Regions from separate parts of the Xanthomonas arboricola pv. juglandis genome, predicted to be linked through region 1. Evidence: predicted binding sites of a transcription regulator. Region 1 holds the regulator's gene; the other holds the start of a gene.
What was found. Region 1 encodes FliA, which starts transcription of late flagellar genes. Its sites were predicted from a motif close to TAAAGTTTNNCNNNCNNNGGCCGATAA; they were not measured.
Positions count from the first base shown of each region.

Region 2: a site for FliA is predicted at 4,422-4,448, ahead of KHN93_RS15515 (methyl-accepting chemotaxis protein). Genes of this name have one in related genera too.

Region 1 covers NZ_HG999362.1:2,365,667-2,381,636, forward strand. Annotated here, with positions in the region: gene KHN93_RS10320 (serine hydrolase domain-containing protein) at 351-1,460, shown strand; gene KHN93_RS10325 (chemotaxis protein CheA) at 1,740-3,392, opposite strand; gene KHN93_RS10330 (protein phosphatase CheZ) at 3,395-4,021, opposite strand; gene cheY (chemotaxis response regulator CheY) at 4,021-4,413, opposite strand; gene KHN93_RS10340 (RNA polymerase sigma factor FliA) at 4,449-5,216, opposite strand; gene KHN93_RS10345 (MinD/ParA family protein) at 5,213-6,097, opposite strand; gene flhF (flagellar biosynthesis GTPase FlhF) at 6,084-7,766, opposite strand; gene flhA (flagellar biosynthesis protein FlhA) at 8,569-10,641, opposite strand; gene flhB (flagellar biosynthesis protein FlhB) at 10,659-11,789, opposite strand; gene KHN93_RS10365 (putative bifunctional diguanylate cyclase/phosphodiesterase) at 11,973-14,060, opposite strand; gene KHN93_RS10370 (ligand-binding sensor domain-containing diguanylate cyclase) at 14,384-15,970, opposite strand, start outside.
Region 2 covers NZ_HG999362.1:3,557,509-3,573,478, reverse strand. Annotated here, with positions in the region: gene KHN93_RS15535 (LysR family transcriptional regulator ArgP) at 1-114, opposite strand, end outside; gene KHN93_RS15530 (LysE/ArgO family amino acid transporter) at 191-841, shown strand; gene KHN93_RS15525 (GNAT family N-acetyltransferase) at 868-1,293, shown strand; gene KHN93_RS15520 (hypothetical protein) at 1,376-1,555, opposite strand; gene KHN93_RS15515 (methyl-accepting chemotaxis protein) at 2,185-4,353, opposite strand; gene KHN93_RS15510 (hypothetical protein) at 4,872-5,078, opposite strand; gene KHN93_RS15505 (rRNA pseudouridine synthase) at 5,196-5,906, shown strand; gene KHN93_RS15500 (response regulator) at 7,095-7,499, opposite strand; gene KHN93_RS15495 (hypothetical protein) at 7,578-8,060, opposite strand; gene recQ (DNA helicase RecQ) at 8,199-9,995, opposite strand; gene KHN93_RS15485 (Dps family protein) at 10,390-10,947, opposite strand; gene hrpA (ATP-dependent RNA helicase HrpA) at 11,038-15,159, shown strand; gene KHN93_RS15475 (TonB-dependent receptor) at 15,403-15,970, opposite strand, start outside.

The DNA of each region.
Region 1 (15,970 bases):
CGGCTGCCAGACGCCTTGCGATTGACCTGAAATAACGGTTCTAGGGTCACTTCAAAAGAACGGGGTCAGATTCACTTAAGGAAGTCAACCTGACCCTGAGGTTTGGACCCGTTATTCGACAAATAGCTGCCATTGTTGAATGGCCGGAATTGGTGAGATGTGGAAAGGCCGGTTTCGAAGCAGCTAAAGCGATTCCCGCCGCTTAGCCGTATCACCAAACCGGCGAGAGATTTCTGTCTTGCGAGGTGGCGACACCATACAACGTCGCGTATGCGGACAGGAAGTATCCGTCCGAATAGGGTGATACCCTCTGCATGGATCAAACGCTGATGTTGGAGTGAGGAGTAAAAATGGTCGCCTCAATTAAACGCCGCACTGTTTTGGCTGCGGCATTAACCATGGCCCTGCCGATGCGTAGCTTTGCCCAACCCGGAATTGAAGCTGATAGCGTGTCCTCGGCCCTTCGCCGTCGCGTAGCCGAGGAAAAGCAGGGCACAGGGGCCGTATTGGGGGTGGTACGCGCAGGCGAATTGAAGACCTTCCACTACGGAACGGTTGGCCTAGGTAAACTCCAACAGCCGAATGATCGGTCAGTATTTCAGATCGCCTCGCTAACCAAGATATTCACGGCACTATTACTTGCTGATTGCGTTCAGCGGGGTGAAGTGAATCTCGTCGATCCGCTATCAAAGTACATTGCAGTTCCTCCCGCCACCTTCGACGGGAATGAGATCACGCTTCTCGATTTAGCCACTCATACGAGTGGGCTACCACTTCGGCCATCCAGTCGCACCGGCCTCAGTCAAGACAACCCCTACGCCGGCTACACCGAGAGCGATCTTTGTGCTGATTTAGGTCGTGTTCGTCTCACGCGCTTACCGGGGTCGAGTTTTGAATACTCGAATTTTGACTACGCATTATTGGGTTACGCGTTGTCACAGCGCCTTGGCAAAACGTATGCTAACCTCTTGCGAGCTCGCATTCTTGAACCGCTTCGTATGGACGAGACTACGCTTACTCTATCAACGGAGATGCAGCACCGGGAAATTTGGGGTTACGATGCGGACTTCCACTCGGCTCAACCCTGGGAATTTGGTGCGCTTGCGCCGGCAGGCGGCCTTTTTTCGACGGTGAAGGACCTGTCGAAATTCATGACACTTTGGACAAACAAAGAAAGTGGTCCCCTCTCGCGGGCGGCTTCAATGATGCTGACCGTAGATAGGCCCGGCGATAATACCGATACCAGAATGGGTATCGGCTGGCGGAAGGTCCACCCGGATGGCCAGAGCATAGCTTGGAGCAATGGAAATGGCGGCGGCGTTCGTAGCTTCATGGGCTTCAACGCCGACACGCGCGTCGCCGCAATCGCGTTTATCAACAAAACATCGGGTTTTGGAGTTGACGATATCGCGCTTGAGTTGCTTGCGCCAGCTGGCTCGCATGTTCCCCCGTTTTTCTAAAATCCGGGCTGGTTTAAGATGCTTAAATATTAGCTGGATGGGAAATAACGGTTCCAGATTCAGTTCCACGGTAGCCTGACCGTCGCCAAACCATCGCGCCCATGCCTGCGCGCGTAGCAGCATAGATCGGCAGCGATGCTGGTAGTGAAACGACAACGGCCGCAGTACGCGGCCGTTGCCGTCAAATCAGGCAGACAAGATCGTCTTGCCGATTCCCGATTCCCGATTCCCGATTCTCCCAATCCCGAATCCCCAATCCCGAATCCCCAATCCCCAACCTCAATGATCGCTGGAACGCAGCCCATCCACATCCAGGATCAGCGCCATGCGGCCGTCGCCGATCAGGGTGGCGCCGGCGTAGCCGGGCAGGCCGCGCAGGGCACGGGGCAGGGGCTTGATCACCACTTCCTCGCGGCCGCGCACCTGGTCCACCACCAGGCCGAAGCGGGTTTCGCCGGCCTGCAGCAGCACTACCGTCAATAGCGGCGGTTGTTCGGCGGGCACGCCCAGCCAGCGGCGCAGGTCGATCAGCGGCAGGGTGTGCGAGCGGCGATCCAGCACGGCGCGGCCGTCGAACCAGCCCAGCGAGGTCTGCGGGGCGTGCAGCACCTCGACCACGCGCGCCAGCGGCAAGGCATACACCGCTTCGCCGGCCTGCACCAATAGGGTGGGCAGGATGGCCAGGGTCAGCGGCACGCGGATCATGAAGCGGCTGCCGCGGCCCAGTTCGGACTGGATCTGGATCTGCCCGCTGAGTTCGCGGATGCGCGATTGCACCACGTCCATGCCCACGCCGCGGCCGGAGATGTCGGTGACCTCGGCCTTGGTCGAAAAGCCCGGCATGAAGATCAGATGCAGACACTCGTCGGTGCTCAGGCGGGCGGCGGCTTCGGCGTCGATCAGGCCCTTGTTGCGGGCGATCTCGCGCAGGCGTTCGGGGTCGATGCCGGCGCCGTCGTCCTGGATCTCGATGCTGACGTAGTCGCCTTCCTGCTGCGCGGACAGGCGCACATGGCCGCTGCGCGGCTTGCCGGTGGCTTCGCGCAGGGCCGGCGATTCGATGCCGTGGTCGATCGCGTTGCGCACCAGGTGCACCAGCGGGTCGGCCAGGGCCTCGACCAGGTTGCGGTCCAGTTCCGTCTCGGCGCCGATCAGTTCCAGTTCCACTTCCTTGGACAGCGTGCGCGCGACATCGCGGGCCACCTTGGGGAAGCGTGCGAACACCTTGCTCACCGGCTGCATGCGGGTACGCATCACCGCGGTCTGCAGGCGCGCGGTGGCGATGTCCAGGGTGCTGACCGCGCGGTCGAGTTCTTCGTCGCGCAGGCGGGTACGCAGGGTCTTGAGGCGGTTGCGCGACAGCACCAGTTCGCCGATCAGGTTGACGATGGCGTCCAGGCGCTTGGTGTCCACGCGCACGGTCTGCTCGGCGTCAGCCGCCTTGGCCGCCGCCTTGGGCGCGGCCTTGGCGCCCGGCGCAGCAGCGCCGTGTGCGTCATCGTGTGCGGGTGCTGCGGCAGCGGCCTTGGGCGCGGCCTTGACCGCCGGCGGGCCGCTCTTGGCATCGAACTGCGCAATCAGCGAGGCCGGTGCATGCGGCACGGTTTCGCCCGAGCCCATCGCATCCAGCATGGCCTGCAGATAATCCAGCGACTGCTGCGCGGCATCGAAGTGATGCGCCTGCAACACCGCCTGACCGGAGCGCGCCATGCCCAGGGTTTCCTCGGCGGCGTGGCAGAGCTCCACCATCGGCTTGATCGCCAGGAAGCCGGCGCCGCCCTTGAGCGTGTGGAAGCCGCGGAACACCGCGTTGAGCTGGTCGGCTTCGTCCGGTGCCTGTTCCAGCGACACCAGCTGTTCGCCGAGGCGATCCAGGATTTCCTGGGCCTCGACAATGAAATCGGCAGCAATATCGTCTGGAACAGCACTCATGGTTACAGCCCCAATCCGGACAGCAGGTCGTCGGCGTCGTCCTGCGACACCGCGTGACGGTCCAGGCCCTTGACTGCAGGACCGGCAAGACCGCCGTCGTCTTTCTTCGGCTCGGGATTCTTCGGCGGCAGGCCGAGTGCACCGAAGCCCTCGTGCACGCGCCGCACGATGCCGGCCACGCGACGGATGATCTGGCCGCTCAGGTCCTGGTAGCTCTGCGCCAGCGACAGCTCGGTCAGGTTATGGCGCATCTTGTCCATTAGCGCGCCCTGGTCCTGGTTCAGGCCACCGTCGCGCAGCTGGTTGGCCAGCTCGCGGCATTCCTCGACCAGGTCCAGCGTGCGATGGCTGGCCTTCTCGGTCATTTCCACCACGTGGTCCAGGCGCGAGCAGGCATCGTCCAGTTCGCCGGCTTCCTCGGGCACGGTGGGCAGCTCGCCCAGCGCCTGCCCGAGTTCGCGCGCGAGCCGGCTCAGGCTCTGCATCATCGGGCGCGTGCGCAGCGCGGCGAGGTGGTCCACCTCGCGCCGCCAGGCGACCTGGTCACCGCTTTCCAGTGCATCGAGCGCGTGTTGCAGGCGCTCGATCAGGGCGGCACGTTCGGCATCGGCTTCCACGGTGGCGTTCATCAGGCGGTCGCCGCCAGACGTTCGAACACCTTGCCCAGCTTCTCTTCCAGCGTCTGTGCGGTGAACGGCTTGATGATGTAGCCGTTTACGCCGCACTGGGCCGCTTCGATGATCTGCTCGCGCTTGGCTTCGGCGGTCACCATCATCACCGGCAGGTGCTTGAGCTTGGCGTCGGCGCGGATGTTGCGCAGCAGGTCGATGCCGGTCATGCCGGGCATGTTCCAGTCGGTGACCACGAAATCGAACGGGCCGGCCCGCAACGCCGCCAATGCGCTGTTGCCGTCTTCGGCCTCTGCGGTATTGGTGAAGCCCAGATCGCCCAACAGATTCTTGACGATACGTCGCATCGTCGAGAAGTCGTCCACGATCAAAATCCGCATGTTCTTGTTCACATCAAGCTCCTAACACTAAAAAATGCGCGAAAAAATCATTCGTCAATTTCGACACCGGCATCGGCCAGTTCGAAGACCTTGAGGCGGCCGCGCAGACGCACCACCGCCTGGCCATGGATCTGGCAGACGCGCGATTCGCTGACACCGAGCACGGCGCCGATTTCTTTCAGGTTCAATTCCTGTTCGTAGTACAGCGACAGCACCAGCTGCTCGCGCTCGGGCAACTGGCCGATGGCCTTGCCCAGCTCGCGGCCGAATTCGCCACGCTCCATCATCTGCTGCGGATTGGGGCCGCCCTTGGCGGTGGTGTCCAGCTCGCCGTGATCCTCGATCCGTGACTCCAGGCTCAGCACCTGGCCGCGGGCGGCATCTTCCATCAGACGCAGGTAGTCGGGCAGCGGCATCTCCATCGCGGCGGCCACTTCGGTGGCGGCGGCGGCGCGGCCGGTGTGCTGTTCGATCTTGCGCACGGCGGCGGCGGCGTCGCGTGCGCGGCGGTGCACCGAGCGCGGCACCCAGTCGCCACGCCGGATTTCGTCGATCATCGAGCCGCGGATGCGGATCGAGGCATAGGTCTCGAACGAGGCGCCCTGTTCGGAGTCGTAACTGCGCGAGGCTTCGATCAAGCCGATCATGCCGGCCTGGATCAGATCGTCCACTTCCACGCTCGCCGGCAGGCGCGCGGCCAGATGGTGGGCGATGCGGCGCACCAGGTCGGCGTGCTGGGTGACGATGTCGTTGGCGTTGTTGCGCTGCACGGCGCGGTACTGCGCGCTGGCCGTGGTTGCGGTAGCGGTGCTCATGCGGCCACTCCCCGTTGGATGATGCGTTCGACGAAGAACTCGACGTTGCCGCGCGGCACGGTGGGGGCCTGCCAGCGCGAGGTACGGCGAGCGATTTCTGCAATGGCCTGCGCCGACGGACTGGCGGGGTAGGCCTTGATGACCGGCTGCTGGCGCTGCACCGACAGGCGCAACCAGTCGTCCTGCGGCACGTGGCCGAGGTAGTTCAGCGACACGTCGCCGAGGAATTTTTCGCAGACCCGCGACAGCTTGTCGTACAGCAGGCGGCCCTCGTTGGGGTCGCGCACCATGTTGGCGATGATCTGCAGGCGGTCCACGCCGCGTTCGCGCGAGAGCACCTTGATCAGCGCATAGGCGTCGGTGATCGAGGCCGGCTCGTCGCAGACCACCACCACGGTGTCCTGGGCGGCCTGGCAGAAGGTCAGCACGCTGTCGGTGATGCCGGCGGCGGTGTCGATGACCATCACGTCCAGGTCGCGCTCCAGCTCGGAGAACACGTTGACCAGGCCGATGTGCTGGGCCGGGGCCAGTTCGGCCATGTGGCGGCGGCCGGAGGCGGCCGGGACCACCAGCACGCCGCCGGGGCCTTCGATGATCACTTCATCCAGCGTGCAGCGGCCGGCGATCAGGTCGGCCAGGGTGTACTTGGGCGACAGTCCCAGCACCACGTCCAGGTTGGCCAGGCCCAGGTCGGCGTCCAGCAGCAGGGTGCGCTTGCCCATGTCGGCCAGCGCCACGGCCAGGTTGGCGGAGATGTTGGTTTTACCCACGCCGCCCTTGCCACCGGTCACGGCAATGGTGCGCACCGGGCCCAGGGGCTCGGGACGGGTCGCCGACAGGGGGAAGGCGTTGGTCAGCTTGGCGTATTCACGCGACTGCATGGTTGTGCTCCGGAGTACAGGGCTTATCGGCAGCGCGCCGCAAATCTTCAAGGCGAAGAACGAGACTGGCGGCATTGGCGCGGTGCAGGTCGTCGGGGACCCGCTGTCCGTCAGTCACCCAGGTGATGGGCATTTGGTGATCGACGACGACCGACAGCGCACTACCGAAGCGGCCGGTCTCGTCAAGTTTGGTCAGCACCACGCCCTGGGGCTTGGCGTGGGCGAAGCGGCGCACGACCTCGTCGAGGTCGGAAAAGTGCGCGTTGGCAGGCAGCACCAGCAACGAGGTGACCTGGTGCGCGGCGCGCAACCAGTTGAGCTGGGCGGCCAGGGCGCGGTCGCGCTGGCCCATGCCGGCGGTGTCGATCAGCACCAGCTTGTAGTCGCGCAGGCGCTCGAGCAGTTCCAGCAGGCTCTCGGCGCTGTCGGCCTCGTGCACGGCGATGCCGAGCTGACGGCCGTAGCTGTGCAGCTGCTCGCGGCCGCCGACGCGCTGGGTGTCGGTGGTGACCAGGGCCACGTCGCGCGGGGCGTGCTGGGCGGCGAAGCGCTGGGCGAGCTTGGCGATGGTGGTGGTCTTGCCGGCGCCGGTCGGGCCGACCAGGGCGATCACGCCGCCGCGTTCCAGCGGGTCGACCGGGGCCACCGGCAGGCGCTTGGACAGCAGCCCCAGCATCAGCCCGCGGCCGCGGTGCAATTCGGTATCGGCCGGGATCTGCAGTGCCACGTCGCGGATCAGGCCGGCGTCGAAGCCGTAGTCGTCCATCAACTCCAGGGCCTGGGCGCGCACCGGCGAGCCACGCAGGCGCTCGTCGGTGAGGCGGTTCATTTCGCGCTCGATCATCTGCCGCATCAGCGCCAGCTCGCCACGCAACTGCTTGAGTTCTTCATCGTTCTGCGGCGCCGGGGCGGCGGCGACCGGCACCGCGGCCAGCGCCGGCCGGGCAACCACCAGCGGCGGCAACGCGGTCGGCGGCAGGATCTGCGGCAGCGCGTCCAGGTCGAAGTCGGCGTCGTCGTCCAGCGCGTCTTCGTCCTGGTCGTAGCCGGCCTGCACGGGGGCAGCGGCGGCGGCCATGATCGGGGTCGGGGCCTGCACCGGTGCGGCCTGCACGGCGGCACGCTGCACCGGCGCGGTGGTCAGGAAATCGGCGAACAGCTGTTCCGGCACGGCCGACAGCGCGTGTTCCTGGCGCGGCGCGGCGGTCACCGCGACGGCGTGGGCCAGGGCCTGGGCGGCGGGCGAGGGGACGGCGGCGCTACGCACCGGTGCCGGCACCTGCGGCTGGCGCGGCACATTGACCGGCTGGCGCAGCGCCATCGCGGCGATCATGTCTTCGGCGGCACTGGCAACGCGCTGGCGCTGGCTCGTGCCGGCATCGGCGGCCGGCTTCAGCGGTGCGTGGACCGGTGCTGCGGCTGCTTGCGGGGCCGGTGCCTGCGGGGCAGCTGCCGACGGGATCGGCGCGGCGGCAACGGCCGGCGTCTCGGAGCGCGCGGTTTCCAGCGCACGCTGCACGAGTTCTTCGTCGTAGTTGCTGGCAGCGACGATCTCGATGCCTTCGGCGGTGCGGCGATTGGACAGGATCACTGCGTCCGGGCCGTGTTCTTCACGCACCATGCGGAATGCGGTGCGCATGTCCGGGGCAACGAAGCGTTTGATTTTCATGCGAAGTGCCTCCAGGAACGGGACCCGCCGGACGCCGGACGGGTGCGCGATGAATGTGGGTGTGTTGCCAGCGTCATGAGTTGCCTGTCCCGTTCGGTTGTTCCAAGTGCTGCTCTCGCCCCGCAGCGGTGGCGCTGGCTGCGGTCTCGGCAGAGCTAATGCACGCGGCGTGCCAAAACGGGGTGCCGGGGTTCCGGCGCGGGGAGCTGGTGCGTCGGGACGGGGCGGGAGCGGCGTGTACGGTCGGGTCCGACGGTTTCAAGTCAATGGATTGATTGACTTTTTTCCGGGGCGGCGATGCAGTGGCGTCGTCGTGCAGGCGGAAGCGCTGGCGGCCGGAAGGCCAAGTCTGGGGCGCTCGGGATGCCTGGAAACGGCCAGCGCCGTGCAATCGATTGGAGATCCGGACCAGTGGCGGCTTTCCGACGCCGGGTGCTGGTCGGTCACCGGCCTGCAGCCATCGCTGGCCAGCGTAGTGGGTAGGTTCGTAGGAGCGCGCCTGGGCGCGACGGGCCGTGCCGGTAAAACCTGTCGCGCCCGGGTGCGCTCCTACCTTGGTGTCGGCGTCCGCGATGTGTTGTCGGATTGCCCGGCCTGTCGTAGGAGCGCACCTGGGCGCGACGGGCCGTGCCGGTAACGCCTGTCGCGCCCGGGTGCGCTCCTACGGTGGTGTCGGCGTCCGCGGTGTGTTCCCGGATTGCCCGGCCTGTCGTAGGAGCGCACCCGGGCGCGACGGGCTGTGCCGGTAAAACCTGTCGCGCCCGGGTGCGACCCCACGGGGGGCGTTGGTCGGCGGCCGGTTTCAGCTGATCGTGCCGACCAGCTTCAGGCGCTTGTCTTCGGGCACTTCGCTGTAGGCCAGTACCGACAGGGACGGGACGCTGTGGCGGACCAGGCGGGCCAGGGCGGCGCGGACCTGGCCGGGCACCAGCACCACTGCCGGTTCGTTGCGGGCTTCCTGCTTGCCGACGCAGTCGGCCAAGCTCTGGTGCAGGCGCTCGGCCAGGCCCGGCTCCAGCGCCACGCCGTTGCCGTGGGTGGATTCCTGCAGCACGCGCTCCAGCTGCGGGGCCAGCGTGTAGACCGGCAGCTCGGCTGACATGCCGGCGATTTCCTGCACGATGAAGCGGCCCAGCGAGGTGCGTACCGCGGCGGTGAGGGTGGTCGGGTCCTGGCTGTGCGGGGCGTGTTCGACCAGCGCTTCGACGATCTTGCGCAGCTGGCGCACCGGGATGCGCTCGATCAGCAGGTTCTGCAGCACGCGCACCACCACCGACAGCGGCAGCGCCTTCGGGGTGAGGTCTTCCACCATCTTCGGCGCGGTCTTGGCCAGGGTCGCCAGCAGCTGCTGCACTTCCTCGTGGCCGAGCAGTTCCGGGGCGTGTTCGCGGATCAGGTGCGACAGATGGGTGGCGACCACGGTGGCCGGGTCGACCACGGTGTAGCCCATCGATTCGGCATAGGCGCGTTGGTGTGGCTGGATCCAGGTGGCGTCCAGGCCGAACGCCGGGTCCTTGCCGGGAATGCCGTCGAGCTGGCCGAGCGCACCGCCCGGGTCCAGCGCCAGTTCGCGATCGGGATAGATTTCCGCAGTGGCCACCGGCACCCCGTGTACCAGCAACCGGTAGGCGTTGGCCGACAGCTCCAGGTTGTCGCGGATATGCACCGGCGGCACCAGGAAGCCGATGTCCTGGGTGAGCTTGCGGCGCACGCCCTTGATGCGCGCCATCAGTTCGCCGCCCTGGTTCTTGTCCACCAGCGGAATCAGCCGGTAGCCCACTTCCAGGCCCAGCGGGTCGATCGGGCGCAGTTCGTCCCAGCTCAGCTCCGAGCTGGCCTGGGCGGCAGTGGCCGCAGCGGCGGCCTTGGGATCGGTGGCCGGGTCGCCGGTCGGCGGGATGACCAGGCTGCGCTTGTACATTTTCCAGGCGATCACGCCCAGGATCAGGCCCAGCGTCAAAAACGCGACGTTGGGCATGCCCGGCACCAGGCCGACCAGGCCCAGGATGGCCGCAGCCACCGCGAGGGCGCGGTGCTGGCCAAACACCTGGCTGATCATGGCGCCGCGCATGTCCTGCGCGCGCGAGGCGCGGGTCACCAGCAAGGCGACCGAGGACGACACCAGCAGGGCTGGCAGCTGCGCCACCAAACCGTCGCCGATCGACAGCAGGGTATAGGTGGAGGCGGCATCCACAAAGCTCATGCCGTGCTGGAACATGCCCACCGCCATGCCGCCGACCAGGTTGATGAACAGGATCAGGATGGCGGCGATGGCGTCGCCGCGGATGAACTTGTTGGCACCGTCCATCGCACCGTAGAAGTCGGCTTCCTCGCGGACCTCTTCGCGGCGGGCCTTGGCTTCCTCGCGCGTCAGCAAACCGGCGTTGAGGTCGGCATCAATGGCCATCTGCTTGCCGGGCATGGCGTCCAGGATGAAGCGCGCGGTCACTTCCGACACGCGTCCGGCACCCTTGGTGATGACCACGAAGTTGATGATGGTCAGGATCGCGAACACCACGATACCCACGGCGTAGTTGCCGCCGATCACGAACTGGCCGAACGCCTCGATCACCTTGCCGGCTGCGGCATGGCCGTCCTGGCCGTTGATCAGGATCACGCGGCTGGAGGCGACGTTCAGCGCCAGCCGCAGCATCGTGGTCATCAGCAGCACGATCGGGAAAATGGTGAATTCCAGCGGGCGCTGCACGTAGACGACCGCCAGCAGCACCATCAGCGAGATGGCGATGTTGAAGGTGAACAGCGCATCCAGCACCGGCGCGGCCAGCGGCACCATCAGCATGGCCAGCATGGCCATCAGCGCCAGCGGCGCGCCCAGGCCGTTGCGCAGCAACTCCATGATGCGCCGGGCATTCATCGGGGCGGGTTGGGCGCTCATGCGCTGGCTCCCTTGCCGAACTCATCCACGTCCAGCGACGGCAATTCCGGCATCGGGCCGCCGTTCCAGCCACGCAGCTGGTAGACGTAGGACAGCACCTGGGCCACGACCGAATAGAGTCTCACGGGAATTTCCTTGCCGATTTGCGCTTCTCTATACAAGGCGCGTGCCAAAGGCGGGGCGGTGACGATCGCCACGCGGTGCTGTTCGCAGGCTTCGCGGATGCGGAAGGCCATTTCGTCCACGCCCTTGGCCACCACGATCGGGGCGCGCATCTTGCCGCCCTCGTACTTGAGCGCCACCGCGTAGTGGGTCGGATTCATCAGCACCACGTCGGCCTTGGGCACCGCTTCCATCATCTGGCGCTGCGACATCTGCATCTGCATCTGGCGGATGCGGCCCTTGACCTCCGGGCTGCCCTCGCTTTCCTTCATCTCGCGCTTGATCTCTTCGCGGGTCATCTTGAGCTTCCGCAGCCAGTTCCACTTCTGGTACGGCGCGTCGATGGCGGCCAGCAGCACCAGCGCGCCGGCGGTGTAGAACAGCAGGCTCTTGGTGAAGTCCAGGCCGTTGCCCACCGCCTGTTCCAGCGGCTGGTTCACCAGCGAGCGCAGGCCGTGCAGGCCCTTGGAGATGCACAGGCTGGCGGCCAGGCCGACGAACAGCAGCCGCAGCACCGACTTGACCAGTTCGGCCAGGCTGTTGCTGCCCCACATGCGCTTGATCCCGTTCATCGGGTTGAGCTTGTTGAGGTCGGGCATGATCGCCTTGCCGGAAAAGCGCAGCCCGCTCATCAACAGCGGGCCGGCCAGGCCGGCGGCCAGGCAGATGCCGATCAGCGGCAGCATCACCCACAGCAGCTGCAGCAGCAGGTCGCCGAAATGGCCGAACAGCGCCATCGGGTTTTCACGCATCTTCGGGTCCGGGCTGAGCGCGGTCTTCATCCAGACGCTGGCGCCATCGCCGATGCCGCGGGCCAGGGCCATCAGCGCGAACACGCCGGCACCGAACACCGCGGCGGTGGACAACTCGCGCGATTGCGGGATGTTGCCCTGCTCGCGGGCTTCGCGCAGGCGTTTTTCGGTGGGAAGCTCTGTGCGTTCGCCGCCGTCTTCGGACTCGGACATGGAGGTGCCGGTGACTGGTCAGCCCTGCGTCATGCAAGTGGCGTTCCAGTTTGGGAGGCCGGGAATCGGGAATCGGGAAGCGGGATTGGGGATTGGGTAGTCGGGACGCCGCGGCTGTGCGTGGGGCTGCTGGCGGGTCGTTGCGCGTGGATGCCGGGGCGGCGGTCGCTTTGCCGCCTTCGCTCAGCCGGTCGGGCGAGTTGGGCCGTCGCGTTGGGCGACCACCACCGCGATGAAGTGCTCGGCGTCCATTGGCCGGCCCAGCAGGTAGCCTTGCAGCTGGTCGCAGCCCAGCCGTTCCAGTGTGTTGCGCTGGGCGGTGGTCTCCACGCCCTCGGCCACCACCTGCAGGCGCATGGTGTGCGCCAGTGCCACCACCGCGGCCACGATGGCGATGTCTTCCGGGCCGTTGTCCAGGGCCTGCACGAAGCTGCGGTCGATCTTGAGTTCGTGCGCAGGCAGCTTGCGCAGGTACATCAGGTTGGAATAACCGGTGCCGAAGTCGTCGATGGCGATGCGCACGCCCAGCGTATTGAGCTGGCCGAGCGTGCGCAGGCAGGCCTCGGCATCGCGCATGGCCATGCTCTCGGTGATTTCCAGGGTGAGCTGGGCCGGTGGGATCGCGTAGTCGGCCAGGGTGGTGGCCACCTCGTCCAGCAGGCTGGGCGAGGCCAGTTGCGTGGCCGACAGGTTGACCGCCACCCGCCAGTGCCCATGTCCGGCCTCGCGCCAGTCGCGCATCTGCCGGCAGGCCTGCTGCAGCACCCAGCTGCCGAGCGGGCCGATCATGCCGCTGCGTTCGGCCAGCGGGATGAAGCTGTCCGGCGGCACCAGGCCGCGCTCGGGGTGCTGCCAGCGGAGCAGCGCCTCGGCGCCGACCGGGCGGCCATCGTCGGCGCAGTACTTGGGCTGGTAGTGCAGGACGAACTGGCCCAGTTCCAGCGCACGCGGCAGATCCTGCAGCAGCTGCAGGCGCTCGCGGGTGGTGCCGGTCATCGAGCGCTCGAAAAAGCTGTAACGGTTGCGGCCGGCCTGTTTGGCGTGACTCATCGCCGCATCGGCATGGATCATCAACTGATGTTCGCTGCCGGCATCCTCCGGATACAGCGCAATGCCGACGCTGCTGCTGAGGCGCAATTCCTGGTCGGCGACCAGGAACGGCACCGCCAGCGCCTGCAGCAGATGCGCGGCGATGGCGGCGGCATCCTCGGGGTCGGCGATGGCCGACACCAGCACGAACTCGTCGGCTCCCAGCCGCGCCAGGCTGCCGTGGGCGCGCCGGTGCGCACTCATGCGCCCGGCCACCGCCACCAGCAACTGGTCGCCGAACTGGTGGCCGTAGCCGTCGTTGATGGCCTTGAACCCATCCAGGTTGATCAGCATCACCGCAAAGCGTTGCCCGTCGCGCTGGGCGCGGTCGATGCTTTGCAGCACGTGCTCGTGCAGCAGCACGCGGTTGGGCAGGCGGGTGAGCGGGTCGTGCAGGGCGGCCAGCACCAGTTCGGCATTGGCCTGCGCCAACGACCGCGCGAGCACGTCGGTGCGTTGCTGGAAGCGCCGCGACAGCACCGAGATCACCAGCGCCAGCGCCAGCAGCGCCAGCGTGACCAGCACCACCACCGCGGCCAGCCAGGGCAGCGGCAGGTGCGCACCGGCGGCCGCGCCGCAGATGCTGCCGGGCGCGAACTGCGCGGCCGCCATGCCGGTGTAATGCATGCCCACGACCGCCACGCCCATGATCATCGCCGCGATCAGGCGCAGGCTGTAGCGGCGCCCGTCGTGGCGTAGCCGGAAGGCGATCCACAACGCCGCCGCCGAGGCGCCGATGGCAATGGCAAGGGACAGCCCGAACAGCAGCGGGTCGTAGCTGATGGCCGGGGACATGCGCAGCGCGCCCATGCCCATGTAGTGCATCAGCGCAATGCCCAGCCCCATCAGCACCGCGCCCATGCATAGCCGCGGCCATGGCAGATCGGCACGCGAGGTCAGCCACAGCGCGAATGCCGATGCCAGAATCGCCGCCAGCATCGAATAGGTCGTCAGCGCCAGGTCGTAGCCCAGCGGAATCGGCAGGTGAAACGCCAGCATGCCGACGAAGTGCATCGACCAGATGCCGATCCCCATCGCCACCGCGCCGCCCATCAGCCAGGCCACGGCATCGCCGCCACGGCTGGCAGTCACACGTGCGGCCAGATGCAGTGCGGTATACGAGGCCAGCACGGCCACCACCAGCGACAGCATCACCATGCCAGGGTTATAGGTTCCGACCACCCATCCACTTCCGGCGCCGAGGGACGCACTTGCTCAAGGACCTAGCGACCCCGGGCGCCACTTCTTGAGCGCCTGCAGGCAGCCGGCGGCGATCGACGCGCATGCACCGCAGGTCACGCGCAACTGCGCTGGTCGGCCGGGCAGGGGCAGCCGGCGATGGCTGTGATGCGTTGGCGGCGAGGGGGCTGCGCGCGAGGTGACGGTGCGGGCGATGCTGCGGTGCCGTGACTGGCATGCGGGTGGCTGCCAGTGCATGCGTTGATGCTGTGCGTCGAGCTGAAATCCATACGCAGCGAGCTGCGCCCGACCGGTGGCTCTTGGGCTCACGCCACCGACGATTCGGGCTCTTCCGGTTCGATGCGATTGCGGCCATGCCGCTTGGCGCGGTACAGCGCCTCGTCGGCACGTGCCAGCAGCGTGGCGGCGTTGTCGCCGTTCCGGAACCAGGCCACGCCGACCGAACAGGTCACCTGCAGCGGCCGGGCGGCACCCACCTCGTACGGTGCCAGGCTGAGCTTTTCGTGGATGGCGCGCAGCCGGTGCTGGCTATGCTGCGACATGCCCGGCAACAGCAACAGCAGTTCTTCGCCGCCGTAACGGCCCACCTTGTCCGAGTCGCGCAGGCAGGCGGTCAGGCGTGCGCCGACCTTGGCCAGCACCGCATCGCCGACCAGATGCCCGTGTTCGTCGTTGACCAGCTTGAAGTGGTCCAGGTCGATCAGCACCACCGCCAGCGGATGCCCGCCGTGCGCACAGGCCTGCAGTTCCTCGGCCATGGCTTCGAGCACGCCGGAGCGGTTGAGCAGGCCGGTGAGGGCATCGTGGCTGGCCTTCAGGGCCAGCGCTGCGCGCGCGCTTTCCAGATCGCGTTTTTCGTGTTCCAGCTGATAGGTGCGCTCGGCCACCAGTTCGGCCAGCATGCGCTCGCGCGCGACCAGATGGCGGTGCCGCCAGCGCCACAGGCCGGCCAGCAGCGCGCTGCCGATCAGCACATACAACACGATCGCCGTCGGGCTGCGCCACCACAGCGGGGCCACCGCAAACGGCAGGTCGGCGATCGGCGAGGCGGTGCGGCGGTAGCGGTCCAGCACCTGCACCTGCAGGCGGAAATGCCCGGAGGGCAGCGGCGCCTGGTCGATCGACAGGTTGTCGCTCTGGATCCATTCGTTGTGCAGGCCGAGCAGGCGGTAACGCACGGTCAGGCGACTCGGGTCGTCGTACACCTCCATCGTGGACAGCTCGATATGCAGCGGCTTGTCGCTCCAGCCCAGCAATTGGCCGCGCTGCACCGGCACGCCGCCACGGCTGACGCTGTCGATGCGCACGCTGGGCTGGCGCGCATCGAACAGCCGCGCCGGGTCCAGCAGATGGCTCACCCCGCGCGAGGTGCCGATCCAGACCGACCCATCCGGATCCTCGGCGAAGGCGGCTTCGGAGATGTCGTCCCACAGCAGGCCCTGCGATTGCGACAGATGCGCCCAACGCTCGCCGTCGTAGACCTCCACGCCGCGCGCATGGCCCACCCAGACCCGGCCGAGGCTGTCGCCGCGCATCAGGTAGACGCCGACATCGCGCAGCGCCTCATCGCTGATCGCCTGCAGATCCAGCCGCTCGCCCAGCAACATGCCGTGCCAGAGACCGGGCCGATAGAACGCCAGCCACACCTCGCCGCTGTCGCTGATGTGGAACTTGCTGATCCACGGGTCCGAGGCGCCGCCATTGACCAGCACCTCGACCCTGGACCAGCGTGCGCCCTGCAGCCGGAACAAGCCGTTGGCGGTGGACACCCACAACGTGCCGTTGGCGGTCTGCTGGACATCGGTATAGGCGATCGTGGGCATCTCGGTGACCGCTTCCATCGTGCCGCCTTCCAGCGGACGCCGGATCACGAACAGCCCGCCCGCGCTGAG
Region 2 (15,970 bases), 1.2 Mb from region 1:
GATCCGCTGCGAAATCGCCGACGGCGTCACCGACAGCCGCCGCGCAGCGGCGTCGAAGCTGCCTTCCTCGAGAACGGCAGCGAATGCGGCCAGTTGGGGATGCAGAAGATCCATGGCGTTCGGCAGGATTAGAAGTTCTAAGCAGAATACAGAAGATTTAGTTTTCCTAATTGGAGCGGAACGCCCAGCATTGGCGCCTGTGATCCGGGAGGTGCTCGTGTTACTCCAAGCCGCAATCTCTGGCTTTATCGCCAGCGCAGGTCTCATCATTGCAATCGGTGCGCAGAATGCATTCGTGCTGCGGCAGGGACTGCAGCGCCAGCATGTCGGTCTGGTAGTGGCGATCTGCGCGTTCGGCGATATCGCGCTGATCGTGCTGGGCGTGGCCGGGATCGGCGTGCTGGTGACGCAATGGCCGGAGCTGCTGCAGGGACTTCGCTATGCGGGAGCTGCATTTCTCGCGGCATATGGTGCGCTGGCTGCACGCAGGGCCTGGCGTGGCACCAGCGGGTTGGCGCCGTCGCAGGCCGGTGCGCAACGCTGGCAGCGCGCCATGCTGGCGTGCCTGGCATTTACCTTTCTCAACCCGCATGTCTATCTGGACACGATGCTGCTGCTGGGCAGCTTGGCCGCGCGTTATCCGGGCCAGCTGCGCTGGGCATTCGCGTCGGGTGCGTGCCTGGCCAGCATCGCGTGGTTTTCCGCTCTGGGCTATGGCGCGCGCTTGCTGCAGCCGGCCTTCCGCGATCCGCGCGCATGGCGTGTGCTGGATGCGGCGATCGCAGGATTCATGCTGGTGCTGTGCGCACTGTTGCTGCTGCCTGCGCAGGCGCTACCCTGAGGCCTACTGTTGCCGGAGTTGTCGTCATGTCGCCGCTGCGCGTTTCCACCAATCACTCCGAACTCGATGTTGCGCTGGTCCATCGCTACCTGGCCCAGCACAGCAGCTGGGCCAGGGACATCCCGCTGGCGGTGCTACAGCGCTCCATCGCCAACTCGCTGTGCTTCGGCGGGTTTCTGCAGGGCGGGCAGGTCGCGTTTGCGCGGGTGGTTTCCGACTATGCAACCGTCGCCTATCTGGGCGATGTGTTCGTGTTGCCCGAGCATCAGGGCAAGGGCTATGGCAAGGCAATGATGGATGCGGTCATGGCGCACCCCGATCTACAGGGGCTGCGCCGTTTCAGCCTGGCCACCAGCGATGCGCATGGTCTCTATGCGCGCTACGGCTTCACGCCGCCGCTGGCTCCGCAGTCGCTGATGGAACGCTATCGTCCCGGTCTCTACACGCGCTAGCCGCGGTGGGCCGGCTGTTGCGTGGCCGTACCGGCATGGCACTGCGTCGGGGCAGAAAGACGGTTCAACACGCTGCATGATGTTAGGTGAGCACTGCGGAATCGTCACCGCACAGTGCCGGCCAGGCATCGGCAGCGCGCATTGCCGCCAACGATGAATCGCAGTTGCCGCCGCACAGGTGTCGATCCTGCAGCAGGTCGATGGCTTCCCACTCCCAGCGTAGCGAATGCGGCATCTGCCAGGCCGCCAACAGCACCGACATGCCGCCCTGGAGCGTAAGCTGCCGCCGCCAGATCACGCGCGTGTCGAGAGGGGCTTGGTGCCAGTGCGATAAGGCATCGTCGTATGGCTTTGCGTCTGCATCCGCTGCGTATGCGCAAGCATGCACGTTGGCATGCTCGCCGTTGCGTGGGTGATGCAGATCGTGACTGTCGTTACTGGTATTCACGGGTGATCCTTCCTGATTGAGAAGGCGTGCCGAGCGGTGACGAGAGCACGCACGGACACACCTGCAGTGCCGGCATCGCCGGCTGCGGATGTCGTGGGTACCGATGGCTAAGATGCCGCCTGCGCTGCAGACGGTGGCCGGGCTACCATCCGGCCTGCTCTCTTTCGACTGGCGCAGCGTAGCCAGGCATGGCGCTGGAAACAAGCGCTTTTGAGTGGTTTGCGTGCTTGTTTTCCAGTTTTTTTGTGTGCACTGCGCGCGCGTTGCGGGTGCCTGAGCTGTCTGCGCCGAATGCCGGTGAGCGTGCGGGATAAACGAAGAAAGCGCCCTAGCGGGCGCTTTCTTCGTGTGCGATGGCATCAATGGCTGCGGGCACATCCGCGGTGTTGCATCAGCATGGCTGCACCGACGACCCGGTCGACGGCGCAGTGCCAGCCGCTGCCTCAGGCGTTGCGGACCTTGCTCAGCAGCTGTGCGACCGGTGCCGCTACGCGCGAGGCGGGCTGCCGTGTCTGGCGTGCGTCGATCTTGAAGATCGCCACCGCATCGGTGAGCTGCACCGCCTGCTCTTCCATCGCGCGCGCGGCGGCAGTGGCTTCTTCCACCAGCGCGGCGTTCTGCTGGGTGGTTTCGTCCATATGCGTGATGGTCTGGTTGACCTGCTCGATGCCGGCCGACTGTTCCTGCGAGGCTGCAGAAATCTCGCCCATGATGTCGGTGACGCGTTGCACGCTGGCCACCACGTCACCCATGGTCTTGCCTGCGCTGTGCACCAGTGCCGAACCCTCGGCCACGCGTTGCACCGAGTCGTCGATGAGGTCCTTGATCTCCCTGGCGGCGCCGGAGGACCGCTGCGCGAGCGTGCGCACCTCCGAGGCCACCACGGCGAAGCCGCGGCCTTGCTCGCCGGCACGGGCGGCTTCCACTGCCGCGTTCAAGGCCAGGATATTGGTCTGGAAGGCGATGCCGTCGATGACGCTGATGATGTCGGCAATCTTCCTGGAGGAGGCTTCGATACCGGTCATGGTGTCCACCACCTTGCCGACCACCTCGCCACCTTGCGAGGCGACGCGTGCGGCGCCGATCGCAAGCTGGTTGGCCTCGCGTGCGCTTTCGGCATTCTGCTTGACGGTGGAGGTCAGCTCTTCCATCGATGCTGCGGTTTCTTCGAGGTTGGCCGCCTGCTGTTCGGTACGTTGTGACAGGTCCTGGTTGCCGGCGGCGATTTCGCTGGCCGCGGAGTTGATCGACACGGCCGACTCCTGGATGTTGCCGACGATCTGCGCCAGCTGGCTGGCCGTGGTGTTGGCGTCATCGCGCATCTGTGCGAACACGCCGCGGAATTCGCCGCTCATGCGTGCGGTCAAGTCGCCAGCGGCGATGGACTGCAGCAACGACGACAGCGACTGCAGATTGCCGTCGGCCGTGGACATCAGGTGGTTGAGGCTTTCGACCATGATGCGGAAGTCGAACTGGAAGCGCTCGGCATCGCCGCGCGCGCTGAAGTCGCCATTGGCGGCGGCCTGGGCGAGATGCTTGATCTCGTGGTTCATCGCCGACAGGTTGAGCTTGACCTGCGACATGGTGTCGCTGAAAACGGCCTTTTCGCCGGGCAGCGGCTGCATGTCTTCGGAGAGTTCGCCAACCGCATACCGGCCCATGATGCGTGCCAGGTCGGTCTGCACTGCCACGTGCGAGGCAACCAGCAGGTTGGTGTCGTTGGCCATGCGCCCATAGTCGCCCGGGAATGCCGCCGCATCGATACGGAAGCTGATCTGGCCGTTGTCGTGATGCCTGGCCATGTCGGTTTGCGCGGTGATCAGGTTGCGTAGCTGCAGCTGCATCTTGTCCATGGCCTTGAGCAGACGGCCGGTTTCATCATTGGCATTGGTGTGCACATCGTTGTGCAGGTTGCCGGCCGCGATCGCTTCTGCAGTGCGTGTGGCCTGGCTGAGCGGCTGGGTCAGGCTGCGAGTGATCAGCCATGCGAGCAGGCCGCTGATGACCAGTGCGGCAATGCCGCCGGTGGCCAGGGTGATTTTGCCTCGATGCATCGATGCAACCGCGGCCGCATAGGCATCCTTGCTGAGGCGGCGCTCCAATGCAGCGTTCTCGCGGATCGCCGTCTGCTGCGCATCCATGGCCGCTGCGGCGTCGCCTTGCAGCAAGGCCTGCGCTTCCTGGTTCTGATCGCGGAGGCCGTATTCGAGAATCTGGTTATTGAGCTTGACCGAGATGTCGCGCTTTTCCTGCACCAGGTCGAGCGCCTGTTTTTCAGCCGCGCTGCTGGGCAGTGCGGCCAAGGCGTCGTGTGCCTGCTTGTAGCGTGCGCGGTTCTTTTCGATCATGTCCATCGAACGGCGATTGGCCGCGTCGCCAGAGACCATGACGATGTCGCGCAGGCCGATTGCCACGTTGGTGTTGGCGTCGAGCATTTCCGAGGACAGCTGTATCCTCTCCATGTTGCTGTTGACGATGGTGTCCAGCTCGAAACGGGCGTTGGACATGGTGACTAGGCCGGTGGCCACAAGCAGGCCCGACAATAGGATCAAGATGCCAAAGGCCATGCCCAAGCGGCGGCCGACATTGAGGCGTTGCAGATATGTATTCATGACCGCATCCAGGTAGTGCAACTGAGGGGCTTGATGAATGGGTCATCCACCAGAGCGTCTTGCCCCAGCTAGCGGCCGGATTGCGACGAGCTAAAGGCTCGTATTTGAAAGTACTTATATTGAATTCATCGTGTGGAAGAAATTTCCCGACAGCCGTCCGCAGCGGCCTGACATGCGCGCAGAAATTGCTTGTTTCTCGCGTTATTGCTGGATCGAAGCGTGCCAACGGCGGAACGATTTTCCGACGTTCTGCTGACAGGTGGCGACGCACCCAGGGCAAAGATGGTGCTGAGACAGGATCCAATTCGTCCTGTGTCGCGATGCCGGCAATGCGCGTGTCTTCAAGCAGCGCCAGCGCCGGTGCAGCGGAGGGGCACGCGATTCGATCGGCTCTGATGCGGTGCGACTGGGCCGCCTTGCCACGTGCACCTGGCAAGCCGGCATGGCCGGCTGCTGTTGTTGGCGCCGTGCATCGCGCGTGAGGCATCACGCGCGTGGCGGCACTGTGGGTCTTGCGCTCAACCTTCCAGTGCAGCGAGCACCTCTGCATGCAGCTGCTCGGCGCCGCTTTCGGTATTGAAGCGTGCAAAGATTTCCTCGCCGGAGAGCAGGCCGACCCGGACCGAGTGGCAATACGAGCCGAAGTTTTCGCCTGCGTTGAAGGGATCGCTGATGACGGAGATATGGTTGAGGCGGACCCGGGTGGTGCCGAACTTGATGAACATCTGCAATCTCCTGTGTGAGCGCCCAGTTTCCCATGTTGTCGGGCGGTGCAGAAGCCGGCCTCACGCATCCATCGACCCAGCACGTACACTGCCGTGCCCTGAAACCGAGCTCGCCCGATGTCCGATCCGATCCGTCTCGACAAATGCGTGGCCGCGCTGTTCGGCTGCTCGCGTGGCGAGGCGCAGCAATACATCGAAGGCGGCTGGGTCAGTGTGGACGGGGCCGTGGTCGAAGAGCCGCAAGCCTTGGCCACTGCAGCGCAGGTGACGCTGGCGGAAGACGCAGTGCTCGCAGCTGCCGAGCCTGCCACGCTGCTGCTGCACAAACCGGCAGGCATGAGTGCCGAGGCGGCGCTGGCACTGGCCACGCCGGCAACGCGCAGCGCACTGGACCAGCTCGAGATGCGTGTGCTGAAGCGGCACTTCCTGCGCTTGAACGCGCCGCTGCCGCTGGAGGAAGAGGCGAGCGGCTTGCTGGTGCTGAGCCAGGACGGCCGCGTGCTGCGCAGGCTCAGTGCCGATGCGACCTCGATCGAACAGGAATTTCTGGTGGAGGTGGGTGGTGAGCTGCGCCCGTATGGCATGGCGCGGCTTGCGCATGGCCTGGTGTATCAGCAGCGCAGCCTGTCGCCGTGCAAGGTGAGCTGGCAGAACGAAGAGCGCTTGCGGTTTGCGATCAAGCACGTGCAACCCGGCCAGCTGCGTTACATGTGCGGTGAGGTGGGGCTGGAGGTGGTCAGCATCCGGCGCCTGCGCGTGGGCCGTGTGTCGCTGGGCAAGCTGGCCATCGGTGAATGGCGCTATCTGCCGACGGGCGAGCGGTTCTGATTGGCGTCGGTTTCCTGCGCGCCTGGTCGCAACGCGGTCGTCTGCCGATGCTGGTGACGCGGTATGTGCATCAAATGCCGTGCGGCCTCAACGCAGCGATATCGCTGCGGGGGGCCTTGCGGTCCAGACAGCTTCCGCACTGGTGCGCTGTTACGCGGGAAGTAGTGCTTGTTAGCCATGCCATGCCAGGCAGAGGCCGGCCTGGACCGGCGCTTGGCATCAGCAACTCAGTGCGCATCAAGCGCAGGCTATGTGGCATCCCGATGTCTGGCGCACCTCCTGTGTTGCTTACTTCTTGTTGCGCTTCTTCTTGGCGCGCGTCACCAGCCAGAACACCACAGCGATCACGCCAATAACCAAAATGACGAAGGCCGGTGACAGAAACGAATTGTCGCCCATGAGAATTTCCTGAAAGTCTTCGCAGCCAAGTGCTGCACTGACATCAGCCTAGCGAGCGGCCTGCTTGATGGCGTGAAATACGCTGCATTCGTCCCTCTCAGCAGCGGTGCATCGGCATTCGCGCAAGAGCACGCTACAGCTGCGAGCGCGCTTGCTGGGCATCTGCCTGCCGGCGCTGCCGTGGTAATACCGGCGCACTGCCGCTGTGCTGGCGGCAACGGCAAGCCGATAAGTCTCAAGCCACAAGCGCATAAGCAGCAGCGTTTGGAGATCGCTATGTCCTTGATCAATTCAATGCGCAGACAAGGCCAGCGCGTGACTCAGCCACAACCAGCATCAGCACGGATCGAGCTGCAGGTTGGAGAGTTTCGTAGCGTTGGAGTTTGGACACACGAGCCGGAGTGTCATCAAGCGGTTCGGCTGCAAACTCAGTTGAGCCGTCTGCGCTTGCGCACGAATGCCTTCTTCTTCCGAGAAAGCGCGTGTAGCCAAGCTAGCGGACGACCAATCAACCACGACGTGGTGCGTCTCACCCGTGCCGGCAATGTTCCGGCAGGGGCGTGCTCAGCGCCTCGCGAGTTGAGCGGCCCAACAGGCCTCGCGTCCGGTGGCTGCAGTCTAAATGAGGTGCGCATCACGTAAATCGGGGCCGCGCCGACAGTCTGTCGGGACGTTTCCGACAATTGTCGTCCCATCGGGATGCGTCCATCCGTACCCGAGCCTGGTCACATCACCGAAGGTCGAGTTGCAGCGGAAGCCTGCATATCGATCTGCGCGGCGCCGCTGCCCTTATGCGACCGGGGTAGGGAGCACCCGGTGCTTGGCCATCACGCTGCGGATCGCGCTCAGCAGCTGCTCGGGGGTATAGGGCTTTTCGAGGAAGGCCACACCGTCCGGCAGGATTTCTTCCACATACTCGACCGCCAGGCCGGAGGTCAGCAGCACCGGCAGGTTGTAGGGCGCGTGCGCCGTCTTGAGCGCCAGGTCCACGCCGGTCAGGCCGCCCGGAAAATGGATGTCGGAAAACAGCACATCCACGCGCGGGTCGCTTTCGATCAGGGTCAGCGCTTCTTCGACCGAGCCTGCGCTACGGCAGGTAAAACCATAGCTTTCCAGCACAAGGCAGCTGAGTTGTCGGGTGCCATCGCCGTCTTCGACGACGAATACAACTGGCCGTTCCTTGTTCTGTGACATGAGCACGTCTCGTAAGGCAGGCCACATTCTCAGCGATGCGGCAGTGAACCCTCTGTCAACGCAGACGGAGCCGTACGGTTACCAACCGAACGGGCCAGGGCCGTAGCCGCCGGGGCCGTAGCGAGGCCCGAACAGCGCGCCTTCGCCGCGTCCGACGCTGATGCTGACGCCGATCTGGTGCGCCTTGCCGTCGTCGTCGTAATAGGTCTTGCAGGAATTCAGGTTGACGGCCTGCCAGTTGCTGTTGCCGCCGCGGTTGGAATAGCCCATGCCGGTTTCGACCGCGCCATGCAGCTTGCCCTGGCATTGTTCGGCGCGTTCGGCAGCGAGCGAGGCCGCGCTGGGGCGGCTCAACGCAGGCTTGGGGCCGCTCTTGTCGCCGTAGAAGGTGCCCGGCGGGTCGGTGCTGTATTCGGGATCGGAGCGGTACTGCACCGGGGCTTGCGGAATGCTCAGGTCCAGCGACCGCGCCGACCCCGGCTCGGCACTGCTCTCGCCGGCCTGGGCGAGTGCACTGCCGGCGGCAAACAGAGTGGCCAGAAGAAGCAGGCTGCGTTTCATGGGTGGACTCTACTCAAGAGGGACTGACAGCGCGTGCCAGATCGCCTTGTGAAACTAGCAACGGCTGATTGAATGCCCGCTGTCGATTCTGCGGATTTTTGTGCCAGCGCCGCCACTGCGATGACACATGCTGTTGCATCAGCCCTGCTCGCGCACGATCTCGATCAGTTGCGCTCCATAGCGGGCCAGTTTGCCGCCACCGATACCGCCAACACGCGACAGTGCATCGATGCTGGTCGGCCGCTGTTCGGCGATATTGCGCAGCGTGCTGTCGTGGAAGATCACGAAGGCCGGCACGTTCTGCTCCTTGGCCAGCTCCGCGCGCAGGCCGCGCAAGGCATTGAACAGCACCAGATCCTGCGGCTGCACCGGCAGGCCGGTCCGCTGCGCGCTGCGCTCGCGTCCGGCAGCCGGGTTCTCGCGCCGCATCATCACCTGGCGCTCGCCCTTGAGCACCTGGCGGCTGGCATCGGTCAGGCGCAGCCCGCCGTGGCCCTCGCTGTCGACCTCCAGCAGGCTGGCCGCCACCAGCTGGCGGAACACCCCGCGCCAGGTGCGCTCGTCCAGGTCGCGGCCGATGCCGTAGGTGCTCAGTTGGTCGTGGCCGAGCTGCTTGATGCGCTCGTTCTCGCTGCCGCGCAGGATGTCGATCAGGTGGCCCACACCGAAGCGCTGCCCGCTGCGGTATACGCAACTGAGCGCCTTCTGCGAGGCCACCGTGGCGTCCCAGGCGGCGGCGGGCGTCAGGCAGTTATCGCAGTTGCCGCAGGGCTTGGGATAGGTCTCGCCGAAGCCGGCCAGCAGCACCTGGCGGCGGCATTGCATCGATTCGCAGTAGCCGAGCAGGTGATCGAGCTTGGCGCGCTCCAGCCGCTTGCGCTCCTCGGCCGCTTCGCCCTGTTCGATCATCTGCTTGAGCAGCACCACATCGCCCAGGCCATAGCAGAGCCAGGCCTCGGCGGGGTCGCCATCGCGGCCGGCGCGGCCGGTTTCCTGGTAGTAGCCTTCCAGCGATTTGGGCAGGTCCACATGCGCCACGAAGCGCACGTCCGGCTTGTCGATACCCATGCCGAAGGCGATCGTGGCGGCCATGATGATGCCGTCCTCGCGCAGGAAGCGGCGCTGGTTTTCCGCGCGCACCTCGGCCGGCAGGCCGGCGTGGTAGGGCAGGGCGTTGAAGCCCTGCGAGCACAGATATTGCGCGGTCTCCTCGACCTTGCGCCGCGACATTGCATAGACGATGCCGGCCGAGCCGCGGTGGCGGCCCAGGAACTCCTGCAGCTGCTTGCGCGCGTTGTCCTTCTGCACCACGGTGTAACGGATGTTGGGGCGGTCGAAGGAGCTGACGAAGTGGCGCGCGTCGACCAGGTCCAGGCGTTCGGCGATCTCGCGCTGGGTCGGCGGATCGGCGGTGGCGGTCAGCGCCATGCGCGGGATATGCGGCCAGCGTTCGTGCAGCACCGTGAGCTGGCGGTATTCAGGGCGGAAGTCGTGGCCCCATTGCGAGACGCAATGCGCCTCGTCGATGGCGAACAGCGCGATGCGGCTGCGTTCCAGCAAGGACAGGAAGCGCGGGTTCAGCAGGCGCTCCGGAGCGACGTAGAGCAGGTCCAGATCGCCCGACAGCAGGGCACGTTCGACCCGCTGGGCGTTCTCCGCGTCTAGCGTGGAATTGAGGAATTCGGCGCGCACGCCGAGCTGGCGCAAGGCCTCGACCTGGTCCTGCATCAGCGCGATCAGCGGCGAGACCACGATACCGATACCGTCGCGCAACAGCGCCGGCACTTGGTAGCACAGCGACTTGCCGCCACCGGTGGGCATCAGCACCAGGGCATCGTTACCCGCAGCGACGTGTTCGACAATGGCTTGCTGTGGGCCGCGGAAGTCGTCGTAACCGAAGACGCGGCTGAGCAGTTCGTGGGCGGGGGAAGACATCCGCTTAGGATACCGCGCAGGTCAAGCTCTGGTCGGTGTCAGGCTGACGCTGTGGCGCAATGGTGCGTCGGGGATTGCCGCGATGTGGTGGGTGTGCCTACGAGTGCTGACGCGGACGTTGCTGGATATGCGGCGTGCGGCATGGAAAATGGCCGGTGGCCGAGCGTTGCCTAAGGCGACTGGAGCTTCGCTCCGTGAGCTCACCCCAACCCCCGCTCCGCGCCCCGGCCCGCGCTTGCGGTGCGGGCGCTCCAAGGCACGTGAGCCCAGGGCGCGCCAGCTGCGCCTCCTCGTCCCGAGGGGAGAGGGGCTCTGTGTCTAACTTATGGAGCAGGGCCCAAGGTTTCGGCGCAGCGAAACCTTGGGCAAACCCGCAGGGGTGAAGCCCAGGGGGTTACTGCAGCAGCGAACGCAGCATCCAGGCGTACTTCTCGTGGGTCTGCAGGCGCTGGGTCAGCAGGTCCACGGTCGGGTCATCACCGGCGTCGTCGGCGGTGCCCAGCACCTTGCGTGCGGTGCGGCAGACCGCTTCGTTGCCGCTGACCAGCTGGCGCACCATTTCACGCCAGTCGGCGCTGTCGCTCAGCCCCTGTTCTTCCGGGATCGAGGTCAGGGCGACGAACTCGCTGTAGGAGCCCGGCGCGTTGTAGCCCAGGGCGCGGATGCGCTCGGCCACTTCGTCCAGCGCGGCCCACTGCTCGGTGTACTGGGTCTCGAACATGGTGTGCAGCGAGTTGAACATCGACCCGGTGACATTCCAGTGGAAGTTGTGGGTCTTCAGATACAAGGTGAAGGCGTCAGCCATGTAGCGGGCCAGACCGTCGGAGATCTGCTTGCGATCGCTGTCCTTGATCCCGATATCGATGTGTGGTGCCGATGCTGCGGCGACCGGCAGTGCGTCCAATGCTTCATTGATGACGACGGGCTTGTTGGCGTTCTTTTTCTTGGACATGTGGATGGTCCTCCTGAGGAAACTGATATCGGGTCACAATAGACAGGCTAAAGGATCTCTTGTCATTCAATCTTTCACATTTTTCCATCAATGAGCGCTATCGACACCGACCTTGCCAACACCTTGCGTGAGCGCCGCCGCGCCGTCGATGGCGCGATGAGCCGCGACCGTGGCCGGCTGCTCGGTCTATGGTCGCGCTGGCAAGGCAAGCCCGGCAACCCGCAGGTGCGCGAGGCGTTCGAGCAAGCGCTGGCGGCATCGCAGGCGCAACGCCAGGCACGCGCCGAGCAGCAGCCGGCCATCACACTCGATCAGCAACTGCCGATCGCGCGCGAGGCCGAGCGCATCATCGCGCTGATCCGTGACCATCAAGTGGTTGTCATCGCCGGCGAAACCGGCTCGGGCAAGACCACCCAGCTGCCCAAGCTGTGTCTGGCGGCCGGGCGCGGTGCGGCCGGCATGATCGGCTGCACCCAGCCGCGCCGGATCGCCGCGCGCGCGGTGGCGGCACGCGTGGCCGAGGAGCTGAAGACGCCGTTGGGCACCACGGTGGGCTTCCAGGTGCGCTTCACCGACCGGGTCGGCGAGCAGTCGCGGATCAAGTTCATGACCGACGGCATCCTGCTGGCCGAGATCGCCAGCGACCGCTGGTTGTCGGCCTACGACACCATCATCGTGGACGAAGCGCACGAACGCAGCCTCAACATCGATTTTTTGCTGGGCTATCTCAAGCAGTTGCTGCAAAAGCGCTCCGATCTCAAGTTGATTGTCACCTCGGCCACCATCGATACCGAGCGCTTTGCGCAGCATTTCGACAATGCGCCGGTGATCGATGTGGAAGGCCGCACCTTCCCGGTCGAAGTGCGCTACCGGCCGCTCGAAGGCGAGGCCGGCGACACTGACGACGGCGAGCGTGGCAATGGCCGCGATGGCGAACGCACCGTCAACGATGCGATCGTGGCGGCGATCGACGAGATCACCCGCATCGATCCGCGTGGCGACGTGCTGATGTTCCTGCCCGGCGAGCGCGAGATCCGCGATGCGCACCAGTCGCTGGAACGGCGCAAGTACCGCGAAACCGAAGTGGTGCCGCTGTACGCGCGGCTGTCGGCGGCCGACCAGGACCGCGTGTTCAACCCGGGGCCGCGTCGGCGCCTGGTGCTGGCCACCAATGTGGCCGAAACCTCGCTGACGGTGCCGCGCATCCGTTACGTGGTGGACCCGGGTTTTGCGCGGATCAAACGCTACAGCCCGCGCCAGAAGCTGGACCGGCTGCATATCGAGCCGATCTCGCAGGCCAGCGCCAACCAGCGCATGGGCCGCTGCGGGCGCATTGCCGAGGGCATCTGTTACCGCCTGTATGCCGAAGCGGACTTTGCCGCGCGGCCGGCATTCACCGATCCGGAAATCCGTCGCTCGTCGCTGTCGGGCGTGATCCTGCGCATGCTGCAACTGGGGCTGGGGCGGATCGAGGATTTCCCGTTCCTGGAAGCGCCGGACGAGCGTGCGGTCGCCGATGGCTGGCAGCAGTTGCTGGAGCTGGGCGCGATCGACGGCAACCGCCGCCTGACCGCGACCGGCCGCCAGATGGCGCGCCTGCCGGTGGACGTCAAGCTGGCGCGCATGCTGGTGGCCGCGCAACAGCACGGCTGCCTGCGCGAGATGATCATCATCGCCGCCTTCCTGGGCATCCAGGATCCGCGCGAGCGCCCGCCCGAGGCACGCGAAGCGGCCGACAACGCGCATGCGTTGTTTGCCGATGCACGCTCGGAATTCGTCGGCATCCTGCGCTTGTGGGAGGCCTACCGACAGGTGCACGAAGATCTCACCCAGTCCAAGCTTCGCGACTGGTGTAACCGGCATTTTCTCGGCTTCCTGCGCATGCGCGAATGGCGTGAGCTGCATCGGCAGCTGCGCCTGTTGTGCGAAGAGCTGGGTTGGAGCGAAGAGCCGGCCACCGCGATGCTGGCGCCACTGCTGGCCGGTGCCAGCGCGCCTGCGCGCGAGGATGGGCACAACGCCAACCGGCCCACGCGCGGGCAGCTGCATCGCGCTGCGCGGCTGGCACGAGAAGGCAAGCCGGATCCGAACGCGCCACCTGCACAACCCACCTCTGCCGCTGCCGCCAAACAGGCCGAAGCGGCCGAAGCCACGGCACGCACCAGCGAGCGCGAACGTGCAGCGGCGTATCAGGCCCTGCACCGCGCGCTGCTGGCCGGCCTGCCCACGCAGATCGGCCATCGCACCGAAAAAGGCGACTTTCTCGCGGCGCGGCAACGCCGGTTCGTGCCGTTCCCCGGCTCGGCATTGGCACGCAAGCCGCCGCCGTGGATTCTGGCGGCTACGCTGCTGGACACGCAAAAAGTCTGGGGCATGACCAATGCCGCGATCGAGCCGGACTGGGCGATCGCCGAGCTGGGACACCTGCTGGCACGCAAGCATTTCGACCCGCATTGGTCGCGTGCGCAGGGGCAGGTGGTGGCGTCCGAACAGATCAGCCTGTTCGGCCTGGTGCTGGCGCCGAAGAAGCCGGTCCATTTTGGCAAGATCGACCCGGCCGGCGCGCATGACCTGTTCGTGCGCCAGGGCCTGGTCACGGGCGAGATCAATACGCGTGCGGCGTTCATCGCCGACAACCTCAAGGTGCTGGAACAGGCGCGCGAAGAAGAAGCCAAGCTGCGCCGCGCCGGCATCGTTGCCGACGAAGACTGGCAGGCGCGCTGGTATCTGGACCGTATCCCGGCCGAACTGCATTCGGCCAGCGGGCTGGATGCGTGGTGGAAAACCCTGCCGCCGGACAAGCGCCGCAGCCTGCACTGGAGCTTGAATGACCTGTTGCCGGGCGAAGGCAGCGAGGCCGATCGTTTTCCGAAGTATTTCCCGCTGGGCGATGCGCGGTTGCCGCTGCATTACCGCTTCGAGCCGGGCGCCATCGATGACGGGGTGACGCTGGAGGTGCCGCTGCACCTGCTCAACGCGCTGGATCCGGCGCGGCTGTCGTGGCTGGCGCCGGGCTTCGTCGCCGACAAGGCATCTGCCTTGATTCGCAGCCTGCCCAAGGCGCAGCGGCGCAACTATGTGCCGGCCCCGGATTTCGGGCGCGCGTTCTACGAGGCCTACAGCATCGCCTCGGCCGACGACATCCGCGGCGAGCTGGCGCGCTTTCTGACCAAGACCACCGGCACCCAGGTGGCGGCGCTGGATTTTGACGAAGAGTCGCTGGACACGCATCTGCTGATGAACCTGCGCCTGCGCGATGACGACGGCAAGGTGCTGGCCGAGTCGCGCGATCTGGACGGATTGCGCGCCCACTTTGGCGAGCGTGCTGGCCAGGCCTTCGCCGCGCGTGCAGGGCGTGCGCTGGCTGCGGAGGGCTTGCGCGATTTTCCGTCCACGCCGATTCCCGAACAGGTTGCCGGCGAAGCCGGCGTGCCGGCCTATCCGGCGCTGGTGGATCAGGGCGACGACGCGGCGTTGCGCATCTTTGCCGACCGCAACGAGGCGGCGCAGGCGCATCCGCGCGGCGTGCGCCGGCTGCTGGAAATCGCGCTGGCCGACAAGATCAAGCAGGCGCGCAAGCAGTTGCCGGTGTCGCCCAAGACCGGCCTGCTGTACGCGGCGATCGAGTCGCAGGAGCGCCTGCGCGGCGATCTGGTTGATGCCGCGCTCAACGCGGTGCTGGCCGATGGTCTGGGCGCGATCCGAGACCCCGGTGCCTTTGCGCAGCGCCGCGACGAGGCGATCAAGCGCCTGTTCGGCGAGGCGATGGAACGGCTGAAGCTGGCCGAAAGCATTCTCGCTGCGGTGGCCGAGCTCAAGCCCCTGCTGGAAGCGCCGTTGATGGGCTGGGCGCGCGGCAACCTGGACGATATGGAGCAGCAGCTGCGTGCGCTGGTGCACGCCGGTTTCCTGCGCGAAACACCGGCCGAGGCGCTGGCCAATTACCCGCGCTATCTCAAGGCGATGATCCTGCGAACCGAGCGCGCCAAACGCGATCCGGCCCGCGACCAGGCGCGCATGCTCGAACTCAAGCCGTTCGTGGATGCATTGGACCAGGCGGCTGCGCGCGGTCTGCAGCAACGTGATGAATGGCAGTCGCTACGCTGGGATCTGGAGGAGTTGCGCGTGTCGGTGTTTGCGCAGGAGCTGGGTGCCAAATCGGGCGTGTCGGCGAAGAAGCTGTCGCAGCGGGTGGCCGCGTTGCGCAACTGACTGGTGACAGAGGCGCTGGTGACGATGGCTTGCCGCCATCGCCAGCGCTGGGTCGGAGCAGGTCCTGCCACCGACTGGTCACTCAGGCCGAGCACTGCGCTTTGAGCGGTGAACGCAACCCAGCGCGCAGTGGTCAGCGGGCCGTGGACGATGCCCGGAACCGGCGTGTACGCCCGGTACATGCCGGTTCCGGATATTGGCCGCACCGCCTGGCGGTGCGCGCCATTCGGTTGCCAGCCGCTGTCAGAACTTCATGTGCAGGCTCGCCATGTAGCGGCGCCCGCTCCTGTAGCGACCGGCCAGATGGTCGGTGTCGCCGAGATACTGCAGGTATTGCTCATCCAGCAGGTTCTGCGCGTCGATCTGCAGCGACCAGTTCGGGCTGAATGCATAGCCGATGCTCGCGCCGAGTTCGGCGTAGTCATCCACGCTTGCCGGCGCGGCGCCGGCCACGTAACCGCCTGCCAGATAGCTGTCGCGCCAGTTGTAGGTCAGCCGTGCGTTGAGCGGGCCTTTTTCGTAGTACGGGCTGACTGCCACGCTGTTGCGCGACTGGTAGGGCAGGGCATCGCCGGTGTTGTTTTCGCCATTGGCGTAGGTGTAGTTGGCGGTCAAACCAAAGCCGCTGTCGCCGAACGGCTGCTGGAACGCGATGTTGAAGCCCTTGACCTTGCCATCGCCGGCATTGCGTGGCCGCTGGATGCTGTAATCGCAATAGCCATCGGCGCTGCAGCCGTTGCTGCCGAGCAACTGCGCCCAGCTCTGCGGCGCGGTATCGCGCAGCGCGTTGTACTGGCGCTCCACGCTGGCG